Shimia isoporae: one gene and its partner. The protein of the gene in region 2 interacts with the protein of the main gene of each other region in a pairwise test. Links are inferred from orthologs where the notes say so. Each region holds a gene or a part of one and is shown on either strand. Other genes may lie near its edges.

Region 1 (6,356 bases), on a different replicon or contig from region 2:
TCCGGGGCGTGCTCATAGGGCTGGCCGAGTTCTTCGAGCAGCCACATGACGCGGAATGCCCGGCTGGTGGCACTGCCAATAACTTCGTACATGTCGGTTCCCCTTCTTGAGGCTGGTGGGTGCGATAACAAAGACGGGCGCAGTACCCTTCAGGTTCTTTAGAAGTCCCTTGTCATTCCCGCATCGGTCAACTCTGGCAGGCTCATGCCATTGCATAGGTTCGCGTTTGGTCCCGCCGGGTTGCCTTCTTCGTCGAACAAGATGCTCAGCGCGGCGGATCCAAGTGACAGGTACAGGCTGCTGCCGTCGTCTCTGATTCCGGAAAGAAAAAGAAACGCCTGCGTTGTGCCGGAGCCGTCCGTACTTTCCATGGAACACACGAGGGCGTCCGGATGATTTTCGGAAAGGCTGCCTGCAAGGGCGGGAAACGGGCTTATAAGCAGTGCTGTGAGAGCAAGAGGGAGTGATTTCATGACGGTTTCCTTGGGTTGCGGCGTCGCGCCCGATTGTTGGCGAACAGGCTGCTCAGTCGTGCGGTCCTGCGCAGAAAACCCGTAGTGTGGAGCAATTTCAAGAGCGTATCGGAACTTGTGGGCTGGAGCCGCAGCAGGTGATCAACGCCGCGCCAGCATCGATAGGCGCAGGAACAGGCGTTCAACCAGCGCCATGTCAGGGGCGCGTTGGCCTGCAGACCGAAGTTGGAGATCGGTGTCGGTCAGGCCGGTGAGGGCCTGTTCCAGCTTGGGGGCACCCCAACCAGATGCCTGTCGCAACATGCGGTCGCGTCGAGGCCCGAAAATCGGCGGGCGCATGCGCGCGATGCCCTGCGCGGCACCTCCGGGATCAGAGGCAGCTGTGTAAAGCGCACGGAAATGTCGCGTGGCGGCGATCAGAAGCGCAACCGGATTGGTGCCTTGCGCTTCCAGCTTGCGAAGCACAGGCCCGAGTTCCTGCGCGCGTCCTTCGGCAACGATGTTCAGCACGTCATCCAACGCGGCTTCGGTAGACACCGGCGCACAAGCTGCGACGTCGTCGGAGGTGACCGGCAGGTCGTCGTTGAGTTTGTAGAGCGCCAGTTTTTCAACGGTTTGGCGGAAGTCGCCAGGATCGAGTTCGCGCGACAGGTTGAAGAGATCCGTCATCGCCTCATGATCCACATTTCTCAGGCCTGCGGCGTTGAGTTCGCCTTCAATCTCCTCACGACTTGGGGGATCGTTGTAAATTCCCACGGCGTATGCGTTCGCGTGACCCTCGAAAGCCTTGCGGATCTTTGAGCTGGCTTTGAGTTGGCCGGCGGTGACGACGATCTGTGCGTCACCCGGTGCCCAGTCTTCGAGGGCGGCGAGAATGGCAGGTGCGGCGTTGTCGTTGGCATCCTCGACAAAGGCGACGCGCGGGCCGGGAAAGAAGCTGATTTCTTTGGTCGCGTCCAGAAGTCGTGCCTTGTCCTTGCGCAGTTCGGCGCCGGGGATGCGTGTCAGGCGCATCTCCTCTTCACCCTGAGGTCCGATCAGGGCTGCGACTAGTTCCTGTCTTTTGAGGGCGACGCGCATGGCGTCCGGCCCGTAGATCAGAATGCCGGTCTTGTCCGGGTCGGGCTTGCCGAAGTAGCGGTTGGCGTCGCGCGCAGATAGTTTCATAGAGGGTTTTTGGTCGCGTAGGCCTGAAGGTCGGCGACGATCCGGTCGGCGATGACAATCATCAGGCGTTCGTAGGCGTCTTCCTCGGCAGCCAGTTCAGAAACGGTCGAACCGCTTGCGGAATAGCCCACAAAGCTGCTGGCTTTACCGGATGTGAGAACTTTTTTCGTTTGGGAATCGCGCAGCGCGTAGGTGACTTCCGCAAAGATGTCGAACCGCGAGGTGACCTGTGCAACGGTCTTACCTACGGCTCTGCGTCGTGTTTTTATCGAGTGCGACAGGCCGTAGGCACCGGTGGACGTCCGCCCGAGGCGGTCTTCCAATTCGCGAACCAGCAAGTAGCTCGCGTTGTTGTTGGCGGGCGCATCCATGACCACCTGCCCCAACAGACCGTCTGCGGCTCCCGATGTCCCGTAAACGGGTTCAAATCCGCAGCCTGCCAGCGCGGGTGCGCCGGCTGCGGCGAGCAGGAGAAAGCCCCGGCGGTTCATCGTTTTTCCGTTTGAACGGGATCGGTTGTCGTCGTCAACGGCCACAGGCTTTGACGCAGAAAACCGATGCATGATCTCAGTGCTAACGGGAAACGATTTAGATGACGACATTCACGATCCGGCCGGGGACAACAATGAGTTTCTTGGGCTGGGCCCCTTCCAGCCGGCTGGTGACAGCTTCGTGCGCCAGAACCAGTTTTTCAACCTCTTCCTTTGGCATGTCTTTGGCGACGGTGATTTCGCCGCGACGCTTGCCGTTTACCTGAATTGGCATGGTGACATTTGCTTCGACCAGCATGGCGTCATCGGCAACTGGCCAAGGCGCGTTGATGATCAGGCCTTCGCCGCCCTGATGGGACCAGATGTCTTCCGCGAGGTGCGGTGTCATCGGGGCCATGAGCTGGGCCAACGTCATGATGGCTTCGCGTTTTGCAGCTTTGCCAGCCTTGGATTTCGCAATGGTGTTTGTGAAAGCATAGAGCTTTGCAATCGAGGCGTTGAAACCGAAGCTTTCCACACCCAGCGTTACATCGCGGATTGCCTTGTGCATTTCACGCAGCAGTTCTTCGTCGCCCTGACCTTGGGCGCCGTCGTCCATCTCGCCAATCTTGTCGCAAAGGTTCCAGACGCGGGTAAGGTGCTTGTAGGCTGCTTCTGCTCCGGAGGCAGTCCACTCCACATCCCGCTCGGGCGGGCTGTCTGACAACACAAACCAGCGGGCCGTGTCAGCGCCGAAGCTGGTGATGATGTCGACGGGGTCCACCACGTTGTTCTTGGACTTGGACATTTTGGCAGAGGGTACGATGTCGACTTCGGTACCATCTTCCTTGAGCAACGCCTTGCCATCGCGCAGTTCAACCTGTTCGGGATAGTAGTATGTCGGGCGACCGCTTTGGTTTTCCCGCTTGTAGATCGCGTGGGTCACCATGCCTTGGGTGAAGAGCGCGTCAAACGGCTCCTTGGCACTTTCGGGCAGATGGCCGCAGATGTGCATCGCGCGGGCAAAGAAGCGCGAATAAAGCAGGTGCAGGATCGCGTGCTCGATGCCACCGATGTATTGGTCGACGTTCATCCAGTAGGCGGCATCCTCGGCCACGGTGGGCGTGTCGGCCTTTGGCGCGGTGAAGCGGGCGAAATACCACGAACTGTCCACAAAGGTGTCCATCGTGTCGGTTTCACGTTTCGCCGGAGCACCGCAGTTTGGACAAGAGCAGTCGCGCCACGTCGGGTGGCGGTCTAGCGGGTTGCCGGGTACGGAGAAGTCGATTGGCTTGCCAGCTTCGTCATAGGGAAGTTCGATCGGCAGGTTTTCTTTCTTTTCCGGCACGACTCCACAGCTTTCGCAATGCACAACAGGGATCGGGCAACCCCAGTAGCGCTGGCGGGAGAGACCCCAGTCACGCAGGCGGAAGTTGGTGACGCCTTTGCCCCAACCGGCTTTTTCGGCGAAGTCGATGGTGGTATCGATGGCTTCCTGGCCAGTTGCCTCGTCCAGACCTGCGAAGTGGTTGACCCACTTTACCTTTTCTTCCTTGCCCGGAACAAACGCGGTGGCGTCGACTGGTGTTTCATCTCCAAGTGCAAAGAAAGTATCGATGACTGGAAGATCGTATTTGCGGCAGAAGTCGAGGTCGCGCTGGTCATGGGCCGGGCAGGCGAAGATCGCTCCGGTGCCGTAGTCCATCAGGATGAAGTTGGCGATCCAGACCGGCAGTTCCCAGTCGGGGTTCAGCGGGTGTTTCACGCGGATTCCGGTGTCGTAGCCCAGTTTTTCCGCGGTTTCGATGGCTTCCTCGGTGGTGCCACCTTTGCGGCATTCCGCAACAAAGGCGGCGACATCCGGATTCTGCGCCTCAAGCTCTTTGGCAATTGGATGATCCGGCGAAATGCCCACAAAAGACGCGCCCATGAGGGTATCCGGGCGGGTGGTGTAGACGGTGATAGGATCGCCTGCGTCCGTGCGTTCAAACGAGAATTCGAGACCGCGCGATTTGCCGATCCAGTTTTCCTGCATCAGGCGGACTTTGGCGGGCCAGTTGTCCAGACCGTCGAGCGCGGTCAGCAATTCGTCGGAGTAATCCGAGATCTTGAAGAACCATTGGGTGAGTTCGCGTCGTTCCACCAGTGCGCCGGAACGCCAGCCGCGGCCGTTTTCGACCTGTTCGTTGGCCAGAACGGTCATGTCGACCGGATCCCAGTTCACAACGGCGTTTTTGCGGTAAACGAGGCCCTTTTCAAGGAAATCGAGGAAAAGCGATTGTTGCTGGCCGTAGTAGTCGGTGTCGCAGGTCGCAAACATGCGCGACCAGTCCAGCGAGAGGCCAAGCGGCTTCATCTGTTCGACCATTGTGTCGATGTTGGCGTATGTCCAGTCTTTGGGGTGGCCGCCAGATGCCATCGCCGCGTTTTCAGCCGGCATGCCAAACGCATCAAAGCCCATCGGATGCAGTACGTTGTGCCCGGTGGAGATTTTGTAGCGCGCGATCACATCCCCCATGGTGTAGTTTCGCACGTGGCCCATGTGCAGTTTGCCCGACGGGTAGGGAAACATCTCCAGCACATAGTATTTCGGCTTGGACTCGTCCCGAACGGCCTTGAAGGTCTCGTTCTTGGCCCAGGCGTCTTGCCAGCGGGCTTCTATCTCTGCGGGTGTGTAGCGCGACATTTGGCGTGCCCTTGTATCTGCGATTCTGCGGTGGCCGCGCCGGATGCGCGACGTTCGTTCCGGCAATCTGATAGGCTTGCTTTGCCTTATGGTCCAGTGCCGAGCCATGAAAATGCACCGGTTGCGGGCTTACGGGTGCCAGAATCTGCGATATACATTGACAAAACAGCGTGATTTCGCGGGCAGGCAGTATGAAAATCCTTTTTATCCACCAGAACTTTCCAGGCCAGTTCAAGCATCTTGCACCGGCTTTGGTGGAAAGAGGTCACGAGGTCGTTTCCCTGACGTTGCGGGTCAAAGAACCCGGCACGTGGAAGGGCGTGCGGCTCGTGCCTTATGAGCTCAAGCGGGCACCATCGAAGGGGTTGCACCCCTGGCTGGTGGATTTCGAGACCAAATTGCTGCGGGCGGAGAGTTGTTTTGCAGCCGCGCGCAAGCTGCGTGACGGAGGCTTTACGCCGGATGTGATTGTCGCGCATCCCGGTTGGGGTGAACCGATGTTCCTGCGCGATCTGTGGCCGACGGCGCGGATCGGGCTTTATTGTGAGCTCTATTACACCAACCGAGACACCGATGTCGGTTTCGATCCCGAGTTCCCGAAAGCCGAAAAAGAAACGGATGCGATCCGGTTAAGGCTCAAGAATTTGAACAACACGATGCACCGAGATGTCGCGGATATGGGGATCAGCCCGACGCAGTTTCAGGCCGCGACATATCCGGAAGAATGGCAGGACATAATTTCTGTCATACATGACGGCATCGACACCAATGTGGTGAAGCCCAATCCGGAAGCGACATTCGAACTGCCCGATGGACGGGTTCTTAGCCGAGATGACGAGGTGGTCACATTTGTGAACCGAAATCTTGAGCCGTATCGCGGCTATCACGTTTTCATGCGCGCCTTGCCAAGGCTGCTCAAAGAGCGACCCAATGCGCAGGTTCTGATCGTTGGGGGCGACGAGGTGAGCTATGGGGCTGCTCCACCGAAGGGTCAGACGTGGAAACAGATTTTTATCGACGAGGTGCGCGGCCGTATTCCGACGCCGGACTGGGAGCGTGTTCACTTCCTTGGCAAGGTGCCATACGGCAATTTCCTGTCGATGCTGCAGATCACACGGGCGCATGTGTATCTGACATATCCTTTTGTGCTCAGTTGGTCGCTGATCGAGGCAATGTCGATTGGTGCTCCGATTGTCGCCAGTGACACCGCTCCACTACAAGAAGTGATCACCGACGAAGAAACAGGTCTTTTGTTTCCTTTCTTTGATGGGGAGCGGATGGTCGCACAGATCAGTCGTGTGCTTGATGATGCGGCTTTGCGGGACCAGATGGGCGCGTCAGCGCGGGCTTTGGCTATTGAGGGCTATGATCTCGAAAGCCGGTGCCTGCCGCGACAGCTTGCGTGGATCGACGAGCTTTTTGCCAAGACACCGGGGCCGATCAAGGTTTGAGTTTCTGAAATACCAGAAAGAAAAAGGCCGCTCACGAGAGCGGCCTTTGGCGTCTTTGATCTTTTGGCGGGTTCAGAACCGGCTGTCTTCGATGCGGATTTGGCGAGCG
Region 2 (6,245 bases):
TTTAATTTGTTGCATCATGGGTGCCTCCTCCCGATCAATCCTTTGTTGCCTCTTTGTTCTCATATTCACCCCGCTCAGGCAAGAACTTTTTGAGAACATTTGAGAACAAAATGAGAGCGAAGGCGCTAACCGACTGAAATCAAACGGATCGCCTGGTCCTGCTCCATCAGCCAAAGGAGAACACGCGCTGCTTCGCCACGATCACCGCGAAGCTCCGGATCGTCGTGTAGGAGTTTTCTCGCGTCAGACTGCGCAACCGCCATGAGACTTGCCTGCGCCTCCATGTCTGCAATCCGAAATCTGGGCAAGCCTGACTGCGCAGTGCCGATCAGGTCGCCAGCGCCTCGCATTTGAAGATCCGTCTCGGCAATCACAAACCCGTCTTCACTGTCGCGCAGAACTGTCAGGCGCTTCTGCCCGCTCTCACTCAGAGGTGCCTGATACATCAGCAAACAAGTGGAAGCCTGCGACCCGCGTCCAACCCGCCCGCGCAACTGGTGAAGCTGTGCCAAACCGAAAATCTCGGCCCGTTCGATTACCATGATCGTGGCATTGGGCACATCCACGCCAACCTCAATCACTGTCGTCGCCACAAGCACCTGAGTCTCAGCCCGCTGGAATGCTGCCATGGCCGCATCTTTTTCTGCTGGCGGCATTTGCCCATGAACCAGCCCGACCACACCTTCGCCAAGAGCGGCTCGCAAGTGTTTGAACCGCTCCTCCGCCGCTGTAAAATCGACGTTCTCGCTTTCTTCAACAAGCGGACAAACCCAATAGGCCTGCTTACCCTCGGCAACGGCATTTCGCAGGTGCTCCACGACTTCATCCATACGGCCGGTGCTCACCAATGCTGTGGTAATCGGCTGTCGTCCTGGCGGTTTTTCGTCCAGAACAGAGACATCCATATCGCCGTACTGAGCCAGCGACAGGGAGCGTGGGATGGGGGTGGCGGTCATGACCAACACGTCCGCCCCGGCGCCTTTCTTGCCGAGTTCCAACCTCTGGCGCACACCAAAACGGTGCTGTTCGTCGATGATCGCCAGCCGGAGGTCGTCAAAGTGAACATCCTGCTGAAACACCGCATGCGTTCCTACCAGAACTTGAATATCTCCCCGAGCCAAAGCTTCCAGCTTTGCCTTGCGCTCTTTACCCTTGTCGCGGCCGGTCAGTATCTCCAACACAACGCCGGCGCTTTCGGCCAGAGGTTTCAGGCCTTCCATATGCTGACGCGCAAGAATTTCGGTCGGCGCCATCATCACGCCCTGCCCGCCAGCTTCGACCGCGATCAAGAGCGCCATAAAAGCCACCAGCGTCTTGCCTGCGCCCACATCTCCCTGCAGCAACCGGTTCATTCGGATCGGTTGCGCCATATCCCGCGCAATCGCCTCCACAGCGCGTTCTTGCGCTCCCGTAGGCGCAAAAGGCAGCGCTGCGCGTACTTTGGCCTGAAGCGCACCGGATTGTTCCGAAATGACACCTTTTGCCCGCTGCAACTGTGCCCGCGCCAGTGCCAAGGTCAGTTGATGTGCGAAAAACTCGTCATATGCGAGACGCTCCCGTGCCGGATGCGTCGGCGTCACCTCTGCCAAAGACATCGGCAAATGAACTTGTTCCATGGCCTCCCGCCAATGCGGCCATTTTGACTGGTCCTTCTGTGAAGGATCAATCCACTCCGCCAGTTCAGGCGCCCGATCAAGCGCTGAGCGAACGCCTTTGACCATTGTCTTTTGTGTCACCCCGTGCGTCAGCGGGTATACCGGTTCGAACGCGGGAATTGTGTCTGCCTCATTCGGCGCAACAATGTATTCAGGGTGAACCATCTGTGCGACACCGTCGAATAACTCGACCTTACCGCTCACCACGCGACGCTCGCCTTCGGGCAACACTTTCTTCAAGTATTCGCCCCGCGCATGAAAAAACACCAACTGGAACGTCGTCAGTGCATCCTGAACGGTAATCCGATACGCCCCGCCACGATTGCGTGCAGGGCGATGAGCACCGACCAATACCTGAACGGTAACCGTACACGGCAACTCCGCCTCATTGACCGAGATCTTGAGCGCGCGGTCAATTCCGGAATATGGAAGTGAAAACAATAGGTCACGCGGCTTTTCTACAGCAATCTGGCTGAGGTGCTGCGCCGTTTTTGGCCCCACGCCATCCAGTTTTGTCAGATCCGCAAACAGCGGATAGAGGATCTCTGGCCGCCCCGTCATTGCCCGATTACAACCCCTCGACCAGCGCCAGCCACGCGTCTTCATCTATCGTTTCAACGCCAAGATCCGCCGCTTTCTTGGCTTTTGAACCCGCTCCCGGTCCCGCCACCAACAGATCTGTCTTGCCGCTCACCGAGCCAGACACTTTGGCGCCAAGGCTCTCTGCCCTGACTTTGGCCTCGTCTCGCGTCATCTTTTCAAGCTTGCCTGTAAACACCACGGTCTTTCCAGCAACCGGGCTCTCGGTCGCAACCGCTTCCGGCGACTCAATGCTCAGCATACCCACAAGGCGGTCGATTTCCGCCCGTTCTTGCGGATTCGCAAAGGCATCCGTCAAAGACAACGCGACCGCCGCACCGATCCCGTCAATTCCCGTCAGATCATCCCACGCCGCTTGCGCAGATCGAGACACGTCCACTTCTGCCGCCGCAAGATCGCGTGCTTCCTTGATACGTCCGCGCCGCCCTTCCCTTGCTGCGGCAATACGCTCGGCCTCTTCCGCGACATCCGCAGCCCGCCAGCCTAATGCCGCTGGGCGCGCGGCCTCTGCGGCCTCAGCCAACTTGTCCCAAGTCATAAAATGCTGGGCCAGGTCTTTCGCTGCCGTCTCCCCGACATGTCGAATACCCAAACCAAACAGAAGACGGCCGAAACCAATCTCGCGCTTCGCATCGATCGCTGCAAACAGGTTCGCAACGCTCTTGTCCTTGAAACCTTTTCGGTTCTTCAGGCTGGTAAGGTTGGCTTCATCCCGCTCGGCAAGCGTGAAAATATCTGCGGGTGTTTTGATCGGAAGCTGTGCATCGTCGAAAAACATCTCGATCTGCTTCGCGCCCAGCCCTTCGATATCCAAAGCCTTGCGTGCCACGAAATGCTTTAATTTTTCAATAGCTTGAGCCGGACAAATCAATCCGCCGGTACAATACCGTACCGCATCCCCCTCCTCGCGCACCGCGGGACTTTCGCACTCCGGGCAAACATCCGGAAAGACATACGGCACGGCATCTTTGGGACGCTTCTTAAGGTCCACATCGGCGACCTTGGGGATCACATCGCCCGCACGATAGACCTGAACCCAGTCCCCAACGCGGATGTCCTTGCCATCGCGAATGTCTTCTCCCTTGCTGTCCCTGCCCGCGATGTAATCCTCGTTGTGGAGCGTCGCGTTGGACACGACAACGCCGCCCACGGTAACAGGATGCAATCGAGCCACAGGGCTGAGCGCGCCGGTGCGGCCCACCTGAATGTCGATCCCTTCCAGCCTTGTCCACGCGAGTTCTGCGGGAAACTTGTGCGCAACAGCCCATCGTGGGGTTGTTGAGCGAAAACCCAGTCGCCCCTGAAGCGCGAGATCGTCCACTTTGTAGACCACGCCATCGATGTCATATCCCAGCGACGCACGTTGCTCTTCTATCATCCGATAGTGCGCGATCATCGCGTCTGGTCCATCGCAAAGCGCTGTCAGGTCATTTGTGACGAACCCCAAATCAGAGAGCTTTTTGATTGCGCCCATCTGTGATGCTGCCAAAGGCTGGGAAAGGTCGCCCCATGCATATGCAAAAAACTTCAAGGGCCGCTCACGGGTCACATTGGGATCAAGCTGACGCAGGCTTCCAGCAGCCGCGTTACGCGGATTAGCAAAAACCGTTTGAGGTTTTTTTCCTTCCGCTTCCAACTTGGTGTTTTTCTCGACAATGCGCGCATTCAGCGCCTCGAAATCAGCGTGGCTCATGTAGACCTCGCCGCGCACCTCAATCACATCGGGCGCACCTTCCAGAACCTGAGGGATATCGGCAATGGTTCTGGCATTCTCGGTGACATTCTCACCGGTTTCCCCGTCACCACGGGTCGCCGCATAGACCAACTGTCCTCCTTCGTAGCGAAGCGAAAGACTCAACCCGTCAATCTTCGGCTCCGCCGTAAACCTCAGTTCATCACGCGGCAACATGTTGAGATATTTGCGGATGCGATCGTCAAAATCCACGACATCGCTATCCTCAAAAGCATTCCCGAGGCTCAGCATGGGCACCACATGAGTGATCTTGCCAAATCCTTCGGAAGGCGCCGCGCCCACTTGGTCGCTCGGGCTGTCAGCGCGCTTCAGTTCCGGGAACCGCGCTTCAATCTCCGCGTTCCGACGCTTGCCCGCGTCATAGTCGGCGTCGGAGATCTCCGGCGCATCCTCGGTATGGTAAGCTTCGTTGGCGCGCCCCAAAAACGCAGCAAGGCGCGCCAGTTCCAGGCGCGCCTGCTCTTTGGTCATTTCGCTCACTTTAAGCGCGTCGGTCACCGGCGTCTCCCTATCTACCCTCCCAAGTGATAGGGCCGCCGCTTTCCGACCTCAAGCGGCTTATGCGCGGAGTGCGACAGTCTCTTCCGAAACCGCAGGTTCCGGATCACGCAGCACATAGCCACGGCCCCAGACGGTCTCGATGTAGTTCTCGCCACCAGTCGCCTCGGACAGCTTCTTGCGCAATTTGCAGATGAAGACGTCAATGATTTTCAGTTCCGGCTCATCCATGCCGCCATAGAGGTGGTTCAGGAACATCTCTTTGGTCAACGTGGTGCCTTTGCGCAGGCTCAGCAGTTCCAGCATCTGGTACTCTTTGCCGGTCAGGTGAACAGGCTTGTTTTCAACCTCAACGGTTTTTGCGTCCAGGTTCACAGAAATCTGACCAGTGCGGATGACCGACTGGGAGTGGCCTTTGGAACGACGGATGATCGCGTGAATGCGAGCCACCAGCTCTTCGCGATGGAACGGTTTGGTCAGATAATCGTCCGCACCATATCCAAAGCCCTTGAGCTTGCTCTCGGTGTCATCTGCACCGGACAAGATCAGGATCGGTGTGTCGATGCGCGCGGTGCGCAGCTGGCGCAGAACTTCGTGGCCGGTCATGTCCGGCAGGCCCAGATCCAGCAGGATCAGGTCGTAGTCATAGAGCTTAGCCAGGTCGATGCCTTCTTCGCCAAGATCGGTGGAATACACATTCAGGTTCGCGTGCGTCAGCATCATCTCGATGCTTTTGGAGGTGGTGGGGTCGTCCTCAACCAACAAAACTCGCATTATAAAATCCTTACTTCAGGAGGGTTGCCTGTTAACCATGGCTAATAAAGGTTAACTCGTGGTTACTAGGTTGGTCTGTTAATGAAGATTACCATCCCCCTGACACCCAGATTTACACGTTTGACGAGTTTTCGCAAAGTATTGGCAAGAAATGGCCACCCCTTTTGCGTGTCCTCGCGGAAACCCACCTGTTTTTTGGCTTTTATGCGGTTGGACTTGCCCCCTCATCTGCCGTTTTTTCGCGATATTTCTGTACCGACGTCGCCTTGAGCGCATCGAATCCGTGACGCGAAACGGCTTTCACCCAGTGATTGAACTCCTCTTCGCTCAACCCATAGGTCTCCAAAGCCTCTTTCTGACTAATCAGGCCGTAAACGACCCCCTTAACAACCGCCGCCTTGCGCGAGGCAACCCACCTGCGCGTATCAGCCGGGGGCAAATCCGCACGCGTCATCACCGAGCCATCAGGCAAGGTCACACACCGCGGTCCCTCCACTTTTTTCAAAAACATCACACTTTATCCTTCTCAGGTGGCGACACACTGCCCCAACAGACTTAATGAGGTATGAAACCGCCCCTTGAGAGTAGTTAGGATTTTCCTATATTCTCGACGACTTCTGATCGGAGAGACTCATCATGGCGCTTGACAGCGACACAAAGCTGAATTCCCTCGGCTTTGCAAAACCCCCATCCGAGACCCGCGTGGTTGTTGCCATGTCCGGCGGCGTCGACAGTTCTGTTGTCGCGGCGAAACTGGCGGACGAAGGCTACGACGTGGTCGGCGTGACGTTGCAATTGTACGACCACGGTGCGGCTCTGGCCAAGAAGGGTGCCTGCTGTGCTGGGATCGATATTCACGATGCGCGTCGCGTGGCCGAAGAAAAGGGTTTTCCCCACTATGTCCTTGATTACGAAAACATCTTTCAGGACGCAGTGATCGATGAATTTGCCGACAGTTACCTCGC

What was found.
Region 1: the proteins of ligA (region 2) and leuS interact in binary tests that used the Escherichia coli proteins (3 or more experiments, as listed by UniProt). The link is inferred for Shimia isoporae from one-to-one orthologs.

What each region holds. Positions count from the first base shown.
Region 1 is NZ_SMGR01000003.1:390,058-396,413, reverse strand. Bases 2,013-5,133 are described here. They hold leuS (leucine--tRNA ligase), read right to left. Parts: upstream 4,797-5,133; coding sequence 2,229-4,796; downstream 2,013-2,228. Other genes in these bases: BXY66_RS16255 (glycosyltransferase family 4 protein), read left to right, coding at 4,988-5,133; lptE (LPS assembly lipoprotein LptE), read right to left, coding at 2,013-2,203. Also shown: BXY66_RS16280 (glutathione S-transferase family protein), read right to left, coding at 1-92; BXY66_RS16275 (hypothetical protein), read right to left, coding at 159-473; holA (DNA polymerase III subunit delta), read right to left, coding at 615-1,640; more of lptE, read right to left, coding at 1,637-2,012; more of BXY66_RS16255, read left to right, coding at 5,134-6,247; BXY66_RS16250 (DUF3576 domain-containing protein), read right to left, coding at 6,320-6,356.
Region 2 is NZ_SMGR01000001.1:1,314,165-1,320,409, reverse strand. The notes cover bases 1,852-4,861. They hold ligA (NAD-dependent DNA ligase LigA), read right to left. Parts: upstream 4,480-4,861; coding sequence 2,224-4,479; downstream 1,852-2,223. Other genes in these bases: ctrA (response regulator transcription factor CtrA), read right to left, coding at 4,567-4,861; recG (ATP-dependent DNA helicase RecG), read right to left, coding at 1,852-2,216. Also shown: BXY66_RS20685 (hypothetical protein), read right to left, coding at 1-18; more of recG, read right to left, coding at 126-1,851; more of ctrA, read right to left, coding at 4,862-5,280; CtrA inhibitor SciP, read right to left, coding at 5,483-5,791; tRNA 2-thiouridine(34) synthase MnmA, read left to right, coding at 5,917-6,245. UniProt on the Escherichia coli protein: DNA ligase that catalyzes the formation of phosphodiester linkages between 5'-phosphoryl and 3'-hydroxyl groups in double-stranded DNA using NAD as a coenzyme and as the energy source for the reaction.